2 regions of the Paenibacillus sp. WG02 genome follow, and region 1 is predicted to be linked to the other one. Evidence: riboswitches for the same ligand, from Rfam matches in the RefSeq annotation. Region 1 holds a riboswitch; the other holds the start of a gene.
The links. Region 1 has a riboswitch for FMN ahead of ribD (bifunctional diaminohydroxyphosphoribosylaminopyrimidine deaminase/5-amino-6-(5-phosphoribosylamino)uracil reductase RibD). Riboswitches for the same ligand answer to the same signal wherever they lie in the genome.

Region 1 (7,795 bases):
TTTATCGGGCAGAGTGCCTGTCATCTGAATAAAATCTCACGCAGTAAATTCCGCATAAGCCAACAACCGTATAAATGATACGGCTTAGACCGGAAGATGCACGATGAGAATCTCCTCCCAATAAAGCTGAAACTAAATCCCATTGGAAAAGCCCAACCAAGAGCCAATTCAGCGCACCAATAATAACTAGTGTTAACGCGAATTTTGCCATGTCATCACCTTCTTTATATGGAATAAGTTATCGTTATTCGATCTTACTATGCCATATTGCCGGTGACATTATTCCTGGAGAATTTACCATCTTGTCAGGCGTTTATGGGAAGGAAAGATTTTGCATACTACTCCTATACATGGAGGATTCACCACTATGCGCTGAGGGGAGTGAAACCATGATTCGGGATGAAAAACCATATCTATACATCCGGCTTCGTCGAAAAGCCAGCGTTCGCAAAGGGAATGTTGTGTACTTACGTCATATCGCTCAGATTTTCGTGGAACCTGAATATGAGCAAGCACTGAACAATTTGATCATTCATCATCCTCAACATGAGGATGGCAATCGCGTGCTCATTGACATGATGCTGATCGTCCGGAAAGTGAAAGATCTTTATCCACAGCTGCAAATAGAGCATTTCGGAGAACCACATGTGCTTCTCGAGATAATTTCCGATCCCAGAAAGCCAAGTCCTATACTTATCGGTTTGGTTTGGCTGCTCTTATTCATCGGTTCAGGTCTGGCCATTATGAATTTTCATGCGGATGTGTCCATGCTGCAAGTTCACCAACGTATTTATGAATTGATGACAGGGAAAAAGGTGGAGCATCCGCTCATACTGCAAATCCCTTATTCCTTAGGAATAGGTGTTGGAATGGTCATTTTTTTCAACCATCTGTTTAAGAAAAAATTCAATGAAGAACCAAGCCCGCTAGAAGTAGAGATGTTTATGTATCAGGAAAATATAAACCGTTATGTGATAACAGAAGAATATGTCAAAATTCATGAGGAAGGAGACCGTTCGTGATTACCCAATTTGGGGAGGCCTTCATGGCGGCTTTTATCGGGTTAGCTGGTGGAATCGCAGTTGGCAGTGGCATGGTCGCATTCCTTGTGGTACTGGATATTATTCCAAGACTTGCTCAGATCACACGTTCGTTTTCGAAAATTCATACTTATGAAGCAGCGGTAGTGTTAGGCTCACTCTTATTTACTTGGGTTGATTTCAGTGATGCTAAGGTGCACCTTTTTCCGATGGGAGCAGCAGTGGTAGGTATTTTTGCCGGTTGTTTCGTTGGCATGCTAGCGGCCGCTTTGACAGAAATCATTAACGTGCTGCCTATCCTCGCCAAGCGTGTTGGCATGGGATCTTATATGATTTTGCTGCTCATGGCGATGATTTTCGGTAAAGTCGTTGGATCCTTGTTTGAATGGTTATTTTATTAACGTGTGTCGAAGGAGGCGCTCAAATGAAGTTTATTGTGAAAAAGGGAAATGGGAGCGATCAGAATGACTCCAACGAATCAAACGAATCGACCGAATCAAAGGAACAGTCTGAGAAATTGGCTATAGATGAGGAAGGCAATTTATCTGTTTACAATCCAATAACAGACATGACGCCTGAGGAGAAGGCACTCAAAATTCAGGAAGATATCCCTAGAACTCTTCGAGAAGTCCGAAGGGTGCTGGAGGAACGAGTAGGACTCGATCGAAGCTTCGATCTTATCCTCAGAGAAATGGTGTTCGGTTCCAAACGCGTAGGCATCTTCTATTGCAATGGATTTGCCAAAGATACGGTGTTAACCGATATCATTACACGTCTTACTTATGCGGACGAAGAATCAGTTTCACATCATACGCTAGAAGCATTCATTGAGAAATTAATTCCGCACATTCAAGTGAAGACCTACAAGAAAATATCTGAAATCGTAGGACAAGTATTGATGGGCGGAACGGCATTTTTCATTGAAGGAGAGTCTGCGGGGATTACGATCGATGCCAAAAGTTTTCCTATTCGTTCGATCGCTGAACCAGACTTGGAGAGGGTCGTCCGAGGATCACGAGATGGCTTTGTAGAAACTCTTTTATTAAATGTGACATTAGTCAGACGAAGAATTCGCGATGAGAGATTTAAGTTGGAAATCATGCAAGTCGGCAAACGAACCAAGACGGATATCTGTGTGGGCTATATAAACGATATTGCTGACGCGGACTTAGTCCAAGCTGTGAAAGATAAAATAAAAAATGTTGAAATCGACGGCCTTCCTCTCGCAGAAAAACAGCTGGAAGAAGCGATTGTTAATAAAGGGTGGAACCCGTATCCAATGGTTCGGTATTCCGAACGGCCGGATGTTGTATCCGCTCATTTACTGGAAGGTCATGTCTGTGTTTTCGTGGACACGTCACCGAGCGTCATGATCCTGCCGACTACGTTTTTTCATCATGTACAGCATGCTGAGGAATATCGGCAAACGCCATTCATCGGTACTTATTTAAGGTGGGTGCGTTTTGCTGGCATTATGGCTTCGATTTTCTTGCTTCCACTTTGGTTTATGATGGTGATGGATCCCTCCTTAAAGCCGCCGGGACTTGAGTTTCTCGGTCCGCAGAAGGAAGGAACTCTACCGCTATTGATTCAGTTCTTGTTAGCGGATATAGGGATTGATCTCATGCGAATGGCAGCTGTTCATACACCCACACCGCTTGCTACCGCAATGGGCTTGGTGGCAGCCATATTGGTTGGAGATATCGCGGTAAAAACGGGTCTTTTTATCAATGAGGTTATCCTGTATTTGGCTCTCGCCTCCATTGGGATGTTCGCGACACCGAGTTATGAATTGGGTCTAGCTAATCGAATAATAAGGCTTGCGCTCTTAATCATCGTGGCGATCTTCCATGTCCCCGGATTTGTAGTAGGCTCAACACTATGGTTGATTCTTCTGGCCTCAAGGAAATCCTTTAATGCACCCTATATGTGGCCATTTCTTCCATTTAACGCCAAAAGCTTCTTTGCTATCCTGGTTCGTCGTCCGGTGCTTGCTGGCAAAACGCGGCTAAGTATTACAAAGCCAATCGATGGCACGCGTCAACCAAAATCCAAATAACAGAAATGGGCAGGGAATTCACCTGTCCTTTTTTGCTTTTATGTCGAAGCGTGTATTGTCAAAAGAGCATGCCATATGGTACTTTTAATAGTAATGCACGTTAACCTCTTTGGCGGCAAATAGCAAGAAGAAGGTTCAGGGAGAGAGGGAATTAAAGCTATGTATTTACATGGTACTAGTAAAATAAACGACCAAGGCCACCTCGAAATCGGCGGTGTCGATGCAACGAGATTGGTTGCTGAATACGGCACTCCTTTATATGTATTTGACGAAACGTTAGTGCGTGGGCGCTGCCGTGAGTTCGTTGAAGCTTTCAAAGCATCTGGGCTGAAATTCCAAGTGGCCTATGCAAGTAAAGCATTCTGCGTAATGGCTATGTGCCGAATTGTAGATGAAGAGGGAATGTCACTGGACGTTGTTTCTGATGGTGAGCTGTATACGGCGCTACAAGCAGGATTCCCAGCGGACCGAATTCATTTCCATGGCAATAACAAAACAATGGATGAATTGGAAATGGCGATCGATGCCAAAATTGGCTGTTTCGTCGTAGATAACTTTATTGAGCTTCAAATGTTGGATGCGATTGCCGGAGAGAAGCGCCAAAAGGTGAAGATCTTGCTGCGTATTACGCCGGGTGTTGAGGCGCATACACATGAATATATTTCCACAGGCCAGACGGATTCCAAGTTCGGTTTCGACATGGGTAATGGATCTGCATTCCGCGCTGTTCAGGAAGCTTCGCAATTAAGCAATGTAGAATTACTAGGCGTTCATTCCCATATTGGGTCCCAAATTTTTGAAGTAGAGGGCTTCCGCATGGCAGCTGAGAAAGTGGCCGGCTTTGCCGTTCAAGTCCGCAAAGAAATAGGCGTTACGTTCAAGGTCATTAACCTTGGCGGAGGTTTCGGAATTCGGTATGTGAACGAAGATAGCCCACTTCCCGTTGCCGTTTATGTGAAAGCTATTACAGACGCAATTAAAGACAACTTCGGCAGCAACGATTTTCCAATGCCTGAAATTTGGGTTGAACCAGGTCGCAGTATCGTAGGTGACGCCGGAACTACGTTGTACACCGTAGGTACAACAAAGGACATTCCAGGGGTGCGTAAATATGTAGCTGTAGATGGCGGCATGACTGACAACCCTCGTCCTGCTTTGTATGATGCTGTGTATGAGGCGATGCTGGCTAACCGTGCAACTGAGCAACCGACAGAGGTTGTATCGATTGCAGGGAAATGCTGTGAGAGCGGCGATATGCTGATCTGGGATCTGAACCTGCCAAAAGTAAATTCAGGCGACGTTCTTGCTGTATCTTGTACAGGTGCATACAATTATGCAATGGCAAGCAATTATAACCGTATTCGCCGACCTGGCGTTGTTTTTGTAAAAGATGGTCAAAGTGATCTCGTCGTGAAACGCGAAACATTCGAAAATATCGTAGGTAACGACATCATTCCTGCACGAATGAAACAATTGAGCGAGACTGTTTAATTAGTATTAAGAAAGAAGGAAACCTCATCTTACACGGGGTTCCTTTTTTGCGTTTTTATTTTATCGAAATCGAATGGAAATCACGCAGATTATGGCTGATGGCCATGTTATTAGCAGTCAAACAGGGCATAGTCGCGGTAGAATTGTGTTAGAAATATAGCGCAGTTTGTGAAATGGAAGTTTTCATAGTAGAATAAGATATTATTTCCTAAAGGAGTGGACCACAAATGGCCAAACAAGCAAAAATTAAACTAGCAGGTGGCGGCGAAGTCGTTATCGATCTTTTTGAAAAAGATGCACCGAATACCGTTGCTAACTTTGAAAAATTAGCAAACTCCGGTTTCTATAACGGACTTGTTTTTCATCGTGTTATTCCAGGATTCGTAGCACAAGGTGGCTGCCCTACTGGAACAGGAACTGGTGGCCCTGGTTACCAAATCGACTGTGAAATCAACCCGAACAAACATGAGCGCGGCTCCTTGGCTATGGCTCACGCAGGCAGAAATACAGGTGGTAGCCAGTTCTATATTGCTTACCAACCGCAACCGCATTTGGATGGCGGGCATACTGTATTCGGTAAAGTATCCAAAGGCATGGAATTAGTCGATGCTTTCAAAGGCAAAGATTTGATGGAGAAAGTTGAAGTTGTAGAAGTATAAATCGTCATCTTCGAAAAGAAGTCTGTTGATTGATTCAACAGGTTTCTTTTTTGTAATAATTCCGAGTGAATTTATAGAAAAAGTAAGGAATTAATATGAAAAGGAAAAAAGCACTTGCTTTTTGTAAGTGTGAGTGATAAATTTTTCATTACCAAAGTAATTTATAGCTAGTTCCTAGTTGTAAGTAACTTTCATATGTATGCAAAACCTTCGGGGCGTGGTGAAATTCCACACCGGCGGTGATTCGAAAGCATGTACCCGTTACCTGTTTTCGATAAGTCCGTGACCCGTTTTGAAGCTAGCGGTACCTGATACACAGCTTCGCTACGGCTGATCCGGTGCAATTCCGGAACCGACAGTATAGTCTGGATGGGAGAAGGAAAACGCGAACATTTGATTCGCTATGCATGCTTGTACATTTTTTCACGTAAACAAAAATTCGGCAGGTCTGTTTTTAAAGCAGATACGTCGTTGTTGTTTGATTTGAACAAAAATGCGGCAAGTATGGATGGATGAAGCTTATTCGTGTTATCTAGACAATCTCTGGCCCCTATCCGATACACGGAGGGGCCTTTTTGCATTCAAATTTGAGAATGAACTTGAAAGGCGGTGAACTTCGTGCATGTACTGAATGACGAAGCTTACATGAGACTTGCTCTGCAAATGGCTGAAAGTGCTCTTGGTCAGACGGGAATTAATCCCGTAGTAGGGTGTATCCTAGTTAAAAATGGACGCATTGTCGGCATGGGAGCGCACCTTAAGCGCGGGCATGGCCATGCCGAGGTTCTCGCCTTGCAAATGGCAGGCGAGGAAGCAAAGGGCAGTACGGCTTATGTGACATTAGAGCCGTGCAGTCACTTTGGCAAGACGCCACCTTGCAGCGACCGACTCATTGAGGCGGGAGTGACACGGGTTGTCGTCGCTGGAACGGATCCGAACCCACAGGTTGCGGGGACAGGCATCGCTAAACTGCGAGAGCATGGTCTCGACGTGACGGTTGGGCTGCTTGGAGAGGAGGCCGCGGCAATGAACGAGGCCTTCAACAAATACATCGTCACCCGCATGCCTTATGTGACGATGAAGACAGCGAGCACGCTTGACGGTCGCATCGCCTCGCAAACCGGCGACAGCAAGTGGATTACATCCCCAGCGTCGCGTGCCTTCGTTCATACCCTGCGCCACCGGCATCAGGGCATCATGGTCGGCGTAGACACCGTCATCGCCGACGACCCGCTGCTGAGCGCGCGCGGCGACGTACCGGCTGTGCAGCCGGTACGGATCGTCGCGGACTCGCGCTTGCGAGTCCCGTTGGGCGCCCGGGTGCTCACGGAGCAGGATCGTCAGCCGACGATCCTGCTCGCGAGCGCGCAGGCGCCCGTAGAGCGGCGTGCCGCGCTGGAAGCGCGCGGCATCACGGTCCTCACCTGCGGGGACGGCCCGCAGGTGGACCTGACGCTCGCCATGCGGCAGCTCGGCGAGCGCGAAATCGGCTCCATCCTCCTAGAGGGTGGAGGGAAGCTCAACGGCGCCATGCTGGAGCGGCGCCTGATTGATAAGCTGGTGCTGATGTTTGCGCCGAAAATTATCGGCGGAGGTTCCACAGCACCTGTAAACATCAACTTCGATGGCTTCGCGAAGATGGATGATGCGATTACGCTCGACCGACTCAAGGTCGAGCAGTTCGGACCGGATATCTGCATAACCGGCTATCCGATTTATAAGAGCTAACGAATGGAGGACTTGCATGTTTACCGGAATTATCGAAGAAATCGGCCACATGCGCCGCATTCATAGTCAAGGACAAGCGATGGTGTTGACCATCGCTGCCAAGAAGGTACTTGAAGATGTCCACCTGGGTGATAGTATTTCTGTTAATGGCGTCTGTTTGACGGTCATCGCCTTTGATAACGATACATTTTCCGTGGATGTGATGCCAGAAACTTATCGCAAGACGAATCTTCGCAAACTACAAACAGGCACTCGCGTGAATTTGGAACGAGCGATGGCAGCGAATGGCCGGTTCGGCGGCCACATCGTTCAAGGACATGTGGATGCAACTGCAACGATCCTTTCACGAATACCTGAAGAAAATGCCGTTGTTTATCGGTTCGAACCGGAGAACAAGCATATTTTCCGATATATCATATCCGGGGGTTCCATCACGATTGACGGGATTAGCCTTACTGTCGTTGATGTCAATGATCGTGAAGTCGCGGTCTCCATCATCCCGCATACCCTTGCTCAAACGGTTCTACTTGATAAAAAGGCCGGGGATACGGTCAACATAGAATGTGATGTGCTGGGCAAATATATGGAGCGTTTGCTAAAGTTCGGTCCGACAGAATCTTCGGATGGAAACGGGAAAAAGCAAAGTACGTTAACTGCGAGCTTTCTTGCTGATAACGGCTTTATGTAGGAGCTTGAAGCCAGTTTTGCAAAAGCAAAGCTCCAGTTTAAGCTTACGAAGTCAGTTTTGCTAAAGCAAAACCCAGTTTACGCTTACGAAGCCAGTTTTGCTAAAGCAAAACTCTAAGGAGAGGTGAATA
Region 2 (7,795 bases), 340 kb from region 1:
AATCCCCATCTCCTCTGTATTGACCCTGATCGTTGTTAAAGAGGGTGAGAACATAGCGGCAAAATCAATATCATCAAAGCCTACTACTGCAACCTGTTCAGGAATGCGTATGGATTTCTCCAACATAAACTTCATGGCCCCCAGCGCGATCATATCGTTGGTAGCAAAAAGCGATGTAAATCCGCCTGCACCAAACTGCTCCCAATGGCTGCGCATGAGCTCATACCCTTCCCCGAAGGTGGAAGTCGATGCCTGTAAGATCGATGAGGATGGGATCGGAACCCCGATTCCTGCTAAGTAATTTTTAAATCCTTTCAGCCTCAAATTGTGGCTGCGGTGCGTCTGCGGCCCTGCAATAACAAAAATCTGACGATGCCCTAAATCGGTAAGATACTCAGCGACCATCCGGCCGCCTTCTTCATCTTGATTGACAATATGCATGACCCCGTCGACATCCGTGGAGCCATTGACCATCACATAGGGAACTCCGAAGTTCGTGATGTAATCAATGACGTTCTGTTGCAAGCGACTGATCAGGATCAGTCCGTCCACCCTTTTTTCCATCATAAAATCAGCAGAACGCAGCGACATATCATGGTCGGTTGTAACGAAAACGGAATAATTCAAGCTTGCGGCTGTCATCAAAATAGCATCAAGAATTTTGCCGTAAAACGGATGAGACGCAATGGGATGGTGCTGGCGATAAATCAGAACACCAATGTTATGCGTTCTCTGTGAAACCATAGCCCTTGCCACGGCATTGGGCTTATATTGTAATTCTTCAATCAGCTGGAGCACCTTATCGCGTACCTCCATGCTGGTATAGCCCTTGCCAGATATCACCCGCGACACGGTTGATTTGGATACACCGGCACGTTGGGCAATTTCCTTAATCGTAAGCTCCATGCTGCAACCCCATTTCTTCTTGTGAGACCGTTCCCACATATCAAAAATAACGTATTTTTGTTTTTCCTGTGTTAACCGCAAGATAATAATTTGTAAACCTCAAAACAATCAAATACCTTGATTACTTTCTTATGCTGCTTTTCATAAAAAAAGACCGCCTCAATGCGAGCTAAACATGCTCCCTGAGCGATCCTTTTTTTGCACATATTATAAGTTACTAATTTATTGTTTGAAATTTACTCAAAATAAGTTATAATAACAACTGTAATTATTTTAAGTATAGAAGGGAAGTTATTAATTATGGCAACAGTACTTTATATCACGGCACACCCGCACGATCACCAAACATCTTTCAGCCTAGCGGTAGGTAAAGAATTCATCGAAGCATACCGTGAAGCGAATCCATCCGATGAGGTTATTTCTGTGGATTTGTTCAAACAAGATATTCCTCAAATTGATGCTGATGTATTCAGCGGTTGGGGAAAACTTCAATCCGGAACAGCTTTTGACCAGTTGTCTGATGCAGAAAAAGCAAAAGTTGCACGTTTAGGCGCTCTTGTTGACCAATTCGTAGCTGCAGATAAATATGTTTTCGTTTCTCCAATGTGGAACTTCTCATTCCCTCCAGTATTGAAAGCTTACATTGATGCAGTTTCCGTTGCAGGTAAAACTTTCAAATATACAGAAAATGGTCCAGTTGGTTTGTTGACAAACAAAAAAGGGCTACATATTCAAGCGAGCGGCGGCATTTATTCCGAAGGCCCTGCTGCAGCATTTGAAAGTGGCTTCAGCTACCTGAAAAAAATCTCGCAATTCTACGGTATCCCATCTTTCGAAGGCATTTTTGTTGAAGGCATGGCTTTAGCGCCGGATCAAGCGCAATCCATCAAAGAAAAAGCAATTGCACAAGCAAAAGAAGTTGCAGCTCGTTTCTAAAAAAATTGCAAGGGTTGTCCCATAAGGGTAAATACTCACTTAGGGGCACAGAAAACAAAAAAAATGAGATGGCAAGGATTATCCTTGCCATCTCATTTTTTGTTTTCTGTCGATTGCCGAGGTCAAAGTCAACTGACCTCAAGTTCGCGGAACGTCGATTCGTTATTTCGGGAAATTTGCACTAATAATCAAATGAGAGGAACGAGAGGGCGTTATTTGATCAAAATGAACGATCTGGAGGCAAAAACAGCAAAATAGCGCATCGTCGTTCCTCTTCCTCATGAAATCTGGTGCTTTTCATCAAAATAGCGCATCGACGTTCTCTTAGCAAATCTGGTTGCCATATATAATCGAAAATTCTTGTTTGAGATGACTTAAACATTTCCTTTACTGCGGCTCATTAACCATAGGGTTAACCAAATAAATACAAAACCAGCTAGTTGTCCTAAGGTCAGCTTTTGACCAAACACAACCCAGTTTATGCCTACACCAACAGCTGGGAAGGCAAGCTCGGCAAGCGTTGCAAACAATGCCTTTGTCGATGACAAACCCTTATAATAAAGGAGCATGCTGATCAACCCTGGGAAAAAGGCCTGGAACAGCAGATTGACTGCGATAAGCGTTAGATCACCGCTAGAACCCCCTAAGTGCCACGCATCACCACTTGCCAGAAGGACAAGCGTTAGCAGCGGGATCGCCATCAGGAAGCGCAGTGATGTGACAACAGGGAAATCCAAGTTTTTTTGAAGCAGGAACTTCCCCATCACGGTTGATCCACCCCATAAAACAGCAGCCAGAATTGAAAATAAGCAGCTTAACGTGCCTAAATCCTTCAAGCCCAACTTCGGAGAATCAAAACCAAACGTCAGCAAATACGTACCTAGCAACGCCATTACGATATAAACAAAAAATTTAGAAGGCAATTCCTCTTTAAGCAATGCACGAGCCAATACAATGGCGAATAAGGGCTGCAGCTTCTGCAAAAGCAAGACGGAGTTTGCACTGCCGTGAGCGAAAGCGGAAGTGAAGAGTATGGTGGCTATAGCCGATCCGCCCCATGAAATAAATAGTAGAGCGCCAATAACTGCTAGAGTTAGTTTGCCGGCTAAGGACTTGCGGTACGTTATCAGCACCGGAAGCGCATAGCAAGCCAGCAGCAGATGTTCAATAAACACAATTTGTGCAGAGGTAAAACTCTTCAACAATAAGATTCGAAAGAGAGGGTCCAACCCCCAAAGAGTAGCACCGAGTGCCACATACCAGATCCCATTGATGCCCCTGCTGCTTGATGAGTACAAACTTGCGCGCTTACTTCCCAGCTTAAATACATTTTCCAATTCAAAAACCTCCCAATAGGAGAGACTTTGAGAGATACGCTCAAAGATCCCTAGATGATGTTTTGAATTGAACCTCCTGAAAGAGACAATGCCCCTGTTTACAAGCAACAGGGGCATCGACAAACAGACCTATTAAAAATGGAATTTTTAACAAGTTGTCCTTCACCTTCTCTCATCCGGACTATACCGTCGGCCTTGGAATTTCACCAAGTCAGTCCCAGACTGTACAGACTGGGAGTCGCGGGCTTAGATACATACACGTATGTATCCTCACCGCCGGTAGGGAATTTCACCCTGCCCCGAAGGTTCAAATCTTATTTTCGTTTGTGTGATATTAACACCGATAAATAAAAAAAGCAAGGATTTTCACCTTTGCTTCGCACCAATCAACTATGTTTTTATTCTGATATATACCAATTTCTTCTTGAATTTATCTCTCGTTGCGCTTTGATAAGAATACGTAAGGCTCGATCAATTTCTTCATCTGCCCGTCTCAATTTGTCTGAAGAGACATTTCGCTTCGATGTGCCCAGTACATCTATCGCCTCATTAATTTTGTCATTAATTTCTTCTCTTGAGACTCGCGTCACACCATTTCTTCCCTCCCTTGAACTGGGGCTTCTCATTGTATATCTATTCTCAGTTTCTGTTTCCTGCATTTCAAATAAATTCCTTGGGTTCACGACTTCTCTTTTCGTCGTTTCTTTAATCACTTTTTCTTTTTTCACTGGCGCATTCTTCGCTGCTTCTTTTTTCACTGGCGCATTCTTCACTGCTTCTTTCTTCACTGGCGCATTCTTCACTGCTTCTTTCTTCACTGGCTCTTTCTTCGCTGCTTCTTTCTTCACTGGCTCTTTCTTCGCTGCTTCTTTCTTCACTGGCGCATTCTTCGCCGGCTCTTTCTTCACTGGCGCATTCTTCGCTGGCTCTTTTTTCGCTGCTACAATTATCGCCATTACATTCACCCCCATATTCCCCCGTACTTTATCTTATGCTTATGAGAGAAATGACGATTGGGTATATACCAACACACATGATATAAATCCTATTAGTTGAAGAAACCATATGCGCTCAAACAATAGGTAAAAAAAAGAAAAAGGGATCTCCAACTGTCTTATATATCCGACAGGGATACCCTTTATAATATCGATTGACGTCGTTTTAAAAAAAGAAAGCTAACAACGCCAATTGCAATTCCAACGAATGAAAACAGCATAGGCAGCCATACGGGGCCCAATAGAATACCGAAAGGTTGAAACTCATCCGAATAGATGATACCTACCGTCCCGAGAAAAGCGCCTAATACAAAAGGAAAATACGCGTACTCTGCCGTATCTCCCCCATCTTTATAAGCATCCCAAATACTAAACATGTAGAGACAAGGGTAAAACATTAGCCAATGATAATCGGTTTGCTGGATAGCCTCTTGAATGTTTCCTTTGAAGCTGTCGATAATAATTTGATTGAGATCAGACATGTAATTCACGATAAATTCCAAAATAATCAATGTGATTGCTTTAACATATTTCCCGTTTAAAAACTGACCAAACCCAGGGAGTGCGATGGACCATAATAATTTCTCAATTTTATTGGATTTGTGCATAGTTGTCATTCGGCAGTCGGTGATTTACTGAACTTGCTATGAACTCAGGTGTCGACTTCTTGCTATGGGATCGCTCTTCTACAAAATTTCCTCCTCTTACATTTATATCAGGTGTGATCCTTTTTAATAAGCCCACAAACCCTCTAATCGCAAACAAAGTAAAGTTAAGGGATGCAAATGTATGAAAAACAGACCAGGATTTCCATCTAAACAAATCGGTTTTCCTCTCTAGAAACCATTGAAGCAAAGTCATCGGTACAGTAAAAAATAGACTTCTCGTGAGGAGCTCAAGTGGTTTGCTTTGATAAGACCATCTTACCCAAACTACACTTAAAAGCGGATAAAGTAACAAATCGTACAAAATATTGGTATCAAATACTTTGGCGAAAGGACGAACAGGGTACGAGATGTTTCCTTTTTTAATAAAGTAAGAATCTATGGTACTTGATAAAACGCATTTCGCGAAAAATATGGTCAGATTCATGAGCAGGTTATTACGTTTCAATACGAATGGGGCTGCTGCTAATGATGAGACAAATAAAATCCGCAATAATATCTTCTCCATACCGTTATTTCCCCCTTAATTTGCTTTCTTCCTGACCTTTAGTGTGGATAAAAGAACAATCTATTATTCATAAGAGGAATAGCCAGCGAACCTAAAAAAAAACATAAAAGAGCTGCCGCGGGCAGCCCTTTTTATGTTGGAGTGACATTTGTATAATAGGGGATATATATAATACATCTCTAGTTAGACAGGATGGTAATGGATGAACGATAAAATTGTAATGCCGGTATGGACAATTGGCTTGTTCATCGTTGTTATGAATACGACGATGTTTAATGTGTCTATCCCTAGTATTATTCAAGATCTTGGGATTACTGCTGATCTCGGATCATGGGTAATCTCAAGCTACTCCATCGGATATGCCTTATCGACAGTCATTTACAGCAGGCTCTCTGATGTATTACCGATTCGTAAACTGCTGATCGTGGGGCTCTTAGTGCTTGGGCTTTCATCGATTTTCGGATTATTTGCCCGTGAATTCACTGCGTTGCTCATAGCTCGTATTCTTCAGTCCGCTGGCGCAGGGGTGATGGCAGGCCTTGGTTTGGTTCTGGCAAGCCGATATATTCCAATTGAAAGACGAGGGTCAGCGATCGCCATGATATCCGCAGGAAGTGCGATGGCTTTCGGGCTCGGTCCGATCGTTGGCGGTTTGATTAGCGAATACTTTGGTTGGAATGGATTGTTCGCCATTACTTGTCTGGTTCTGGTCATACTTCCTATTCTTGTACGCTTACTCCCCAAAGAAAACGTGGTAGCCTTCCGATTCGACATTTTAGGTGCTCTCTTAACGATCGTCAATGCAACTACGCTGCTGTTGGCTGTGACACAACTTTCTGTCGGCTGGCTTGTCGCCAGTTGTCTTTCGTTCCTTATACATGCTTGGCATTTGAAACGAGCGAACAATACGTTCATTAACCCTGAACTGCTAAGCAATCCAGCTTATCGTAAACTGGTTACAATCGGGTTTTGCATCTTAGTATTAAACTTGGGTAATTTATTTCTAATGCCATTGGTGTTAGCTAAGGTGTTCGATCAATCGCCTATGATGATTGGGTTAACTATTGCGCCGGGGGCGCTTTTGTCGGCCTTCTTGACCCGCTTCGTTGGAAGATGGATAGATCGTTACGGTAATCTACGCTTTATGTTTATCGGGCATTGTATGTTAGCTTTGGTGATGATTATGTTTTATGTAACTCTGGGAGCTTCGCCGCTTGTTATATTACTTGGATATCTTTGTTTTTCGCCTGCTTTTTCAGCAACGATTGCTTCTTTGAACAATGAGACCTCACGTATTCTTCCAAAATCATTAATAGGATCCGGTATGGGACTTATGCAGCTCATTCAATTCTTTGGCGGTTCAATCTCGGTTGCGATTTGTGGAATACTACTCGAAATTCAAAAGACTACGCCAATAACCCATTCCTTCAAACATGTTTATGGCCTTTTATTACTGGTAGGTCTGAGCTCACTAGGCATGCTCCTGTGGTATAAGCTTACTGCACCCGTCTTAAAGAAATCTGATGTTTAACAAACTTGATAAATCCTTTCTAATTGGACAATTTATATATGATTGTTTTATAGCTATCGATCCATATTTTAGATGAATCCTTTATGGTTCGACGATTGTTTTTTCCAGTTCGATAGATCATATATTTACTATCTTTGATAACATCATTTGACCTTAACAGTACATTTTTGTCATGACGCAACAATAAATAAATAAATAAATAAATAAATACATTTCTTTACCAAATAGTTAATCGCGAGCTCATAGCCCCTCAGCCTATGTTGATGTTCCTGCTGGCTCTTGAAATAGGTTCATAAACGTTTCCTCCAGGTTTAGTAGAAATTCATTCCGCTCAAAAATACTAACATAAAGTGAAATTCCATGAAAACAAACTTTACCTATTAACCTGTCCTCTCCAAAGGAAAAAGCAGGTCGCGCTCAGCGCCTGCTTTATTGGTACGTCTTTATTCTCCACCAGTCTTCACTTAATCTTTGCGGGACTGCCATGAATCGTTCCGTTTCGGCTGTTGCCGGACTGATCCTGGGCCCCTATGTTGAACGTCCAATAGCCTGCAAGGCCCGTATGGTTTTCGGATTCAGCATGGTTGTTCATATCCTCATGGATTTCAGCTTCTGTTCTTACCGTCGTCCAGAATCTAATCTCTCCGATCTGACCATTGAAATATCGAGGATCCTCCAAAAAATCGGCGCCAATCGTAATCGGGGACGAATTGATCTTGTAAGTGACTCCCGAACTCATGGAATCGAGTACTCCATTAAGGTATAGTTTCATAGTTTGAGTCGTACCGTCGTATAAAGCTGCTAAATGATACCATTTATTTAATTCAAGGTTGGTAACTGAATTAACCTCCATTCCATCCCCTATCTGGAAGTTTATCTTATTGTAGTCAGGATAAGTCGGCGGACCGTCACTCAAA

Region 2: it holds a riboswitch for FMN, as region 1 does, so the genes downstream of both, ACBP55_RS25370 (DMT family transporter) here and ribD (bifunctional diaminohydroxyphosphoribosylaminopyrimidine deaminase/5-amino-6-(5-phosphoribosylamino)uracil reductase RibD) in region 1, are expected to answer to the same signal.

The regions. Positions count from the first base shown of each region.
Region 1 covers NZ_AP036016.1:5,213,373-5,221,167, reverse strand. Annotated here, with positions in the region: gene ACBP55_RS23870 (DUF378 domain-containing protein) at 2-211, opposite strand; gene ACBP55_RS23865 (stage V sporulation protein AA) at 390-1,022, shown strand; gene ACBP55_RS23860 (stage V sporulation protein AB) at 1,046-1,441, shown strand; gene ACBP55_RS23855 (spore germination protein) at 1,465-3,099, shown strand; gene lysA (diaminopimelate decarboxylase) at 3,259-4,590, shown strand; gene ACBP55_RS23845 (peptidylprolyl isomerase) at 4,818-5,249, shown strand; FMN riboswitch at 5,452-5,634, shown strand; gene ribD (bifunctional diaminohydroxyphosphoribosylaminopyrimidine deaminase/5-amino-6-(5-phosphoribosylamino)uracil reductase RibD) at 5,868-6,977, shown strand; gene ribE (riboflavin synthase) at 6,994-7,665, shown strand; gene ACBP55_RS23830 (bifunctional 3,4-dihydroxy-2-butanone-4-phosphate synthase/GTP cyclohydrolase II) at 7,795-7,795, shown strand, end outside.
Region 2 covers NZ_AP036016.1:5,553,571-5,561,365, forward strand. Annotated here, with positions in the region: gene ACBP55_RS25360 (LacI family DNA-binding transcriptional regulator) at 1-906, opposite strand, end outside; gene ACBP55_RS25365 (FMN-dependent NADH-azoreductase) at 1,207-1,842, shown strand; gene ACBP55_RS25370 (DMT family transporter) at 2,217-3,179, opposite strand; FMN riboswitch at 3,340-3,490, opposite strand; gene ACBP55_RS25375 (hypothetical protein) at 3,578-4,135, opposite strand; gene ACBP55_RS25380 (membrane protein) at 4,318-4,782, opposite strand; gene ACBP55_RS25385 (CBO0543 family protein) at 4,766-5,347, opposite strand; gene ACBP55_RS25390 (MFS transporter) at 5,550-6,878, shown strand; gene ACBP55_RS25395 (LamG-like jellyroll fold domain-containing protein) at 7,339-7,795, opposite strand, start outside.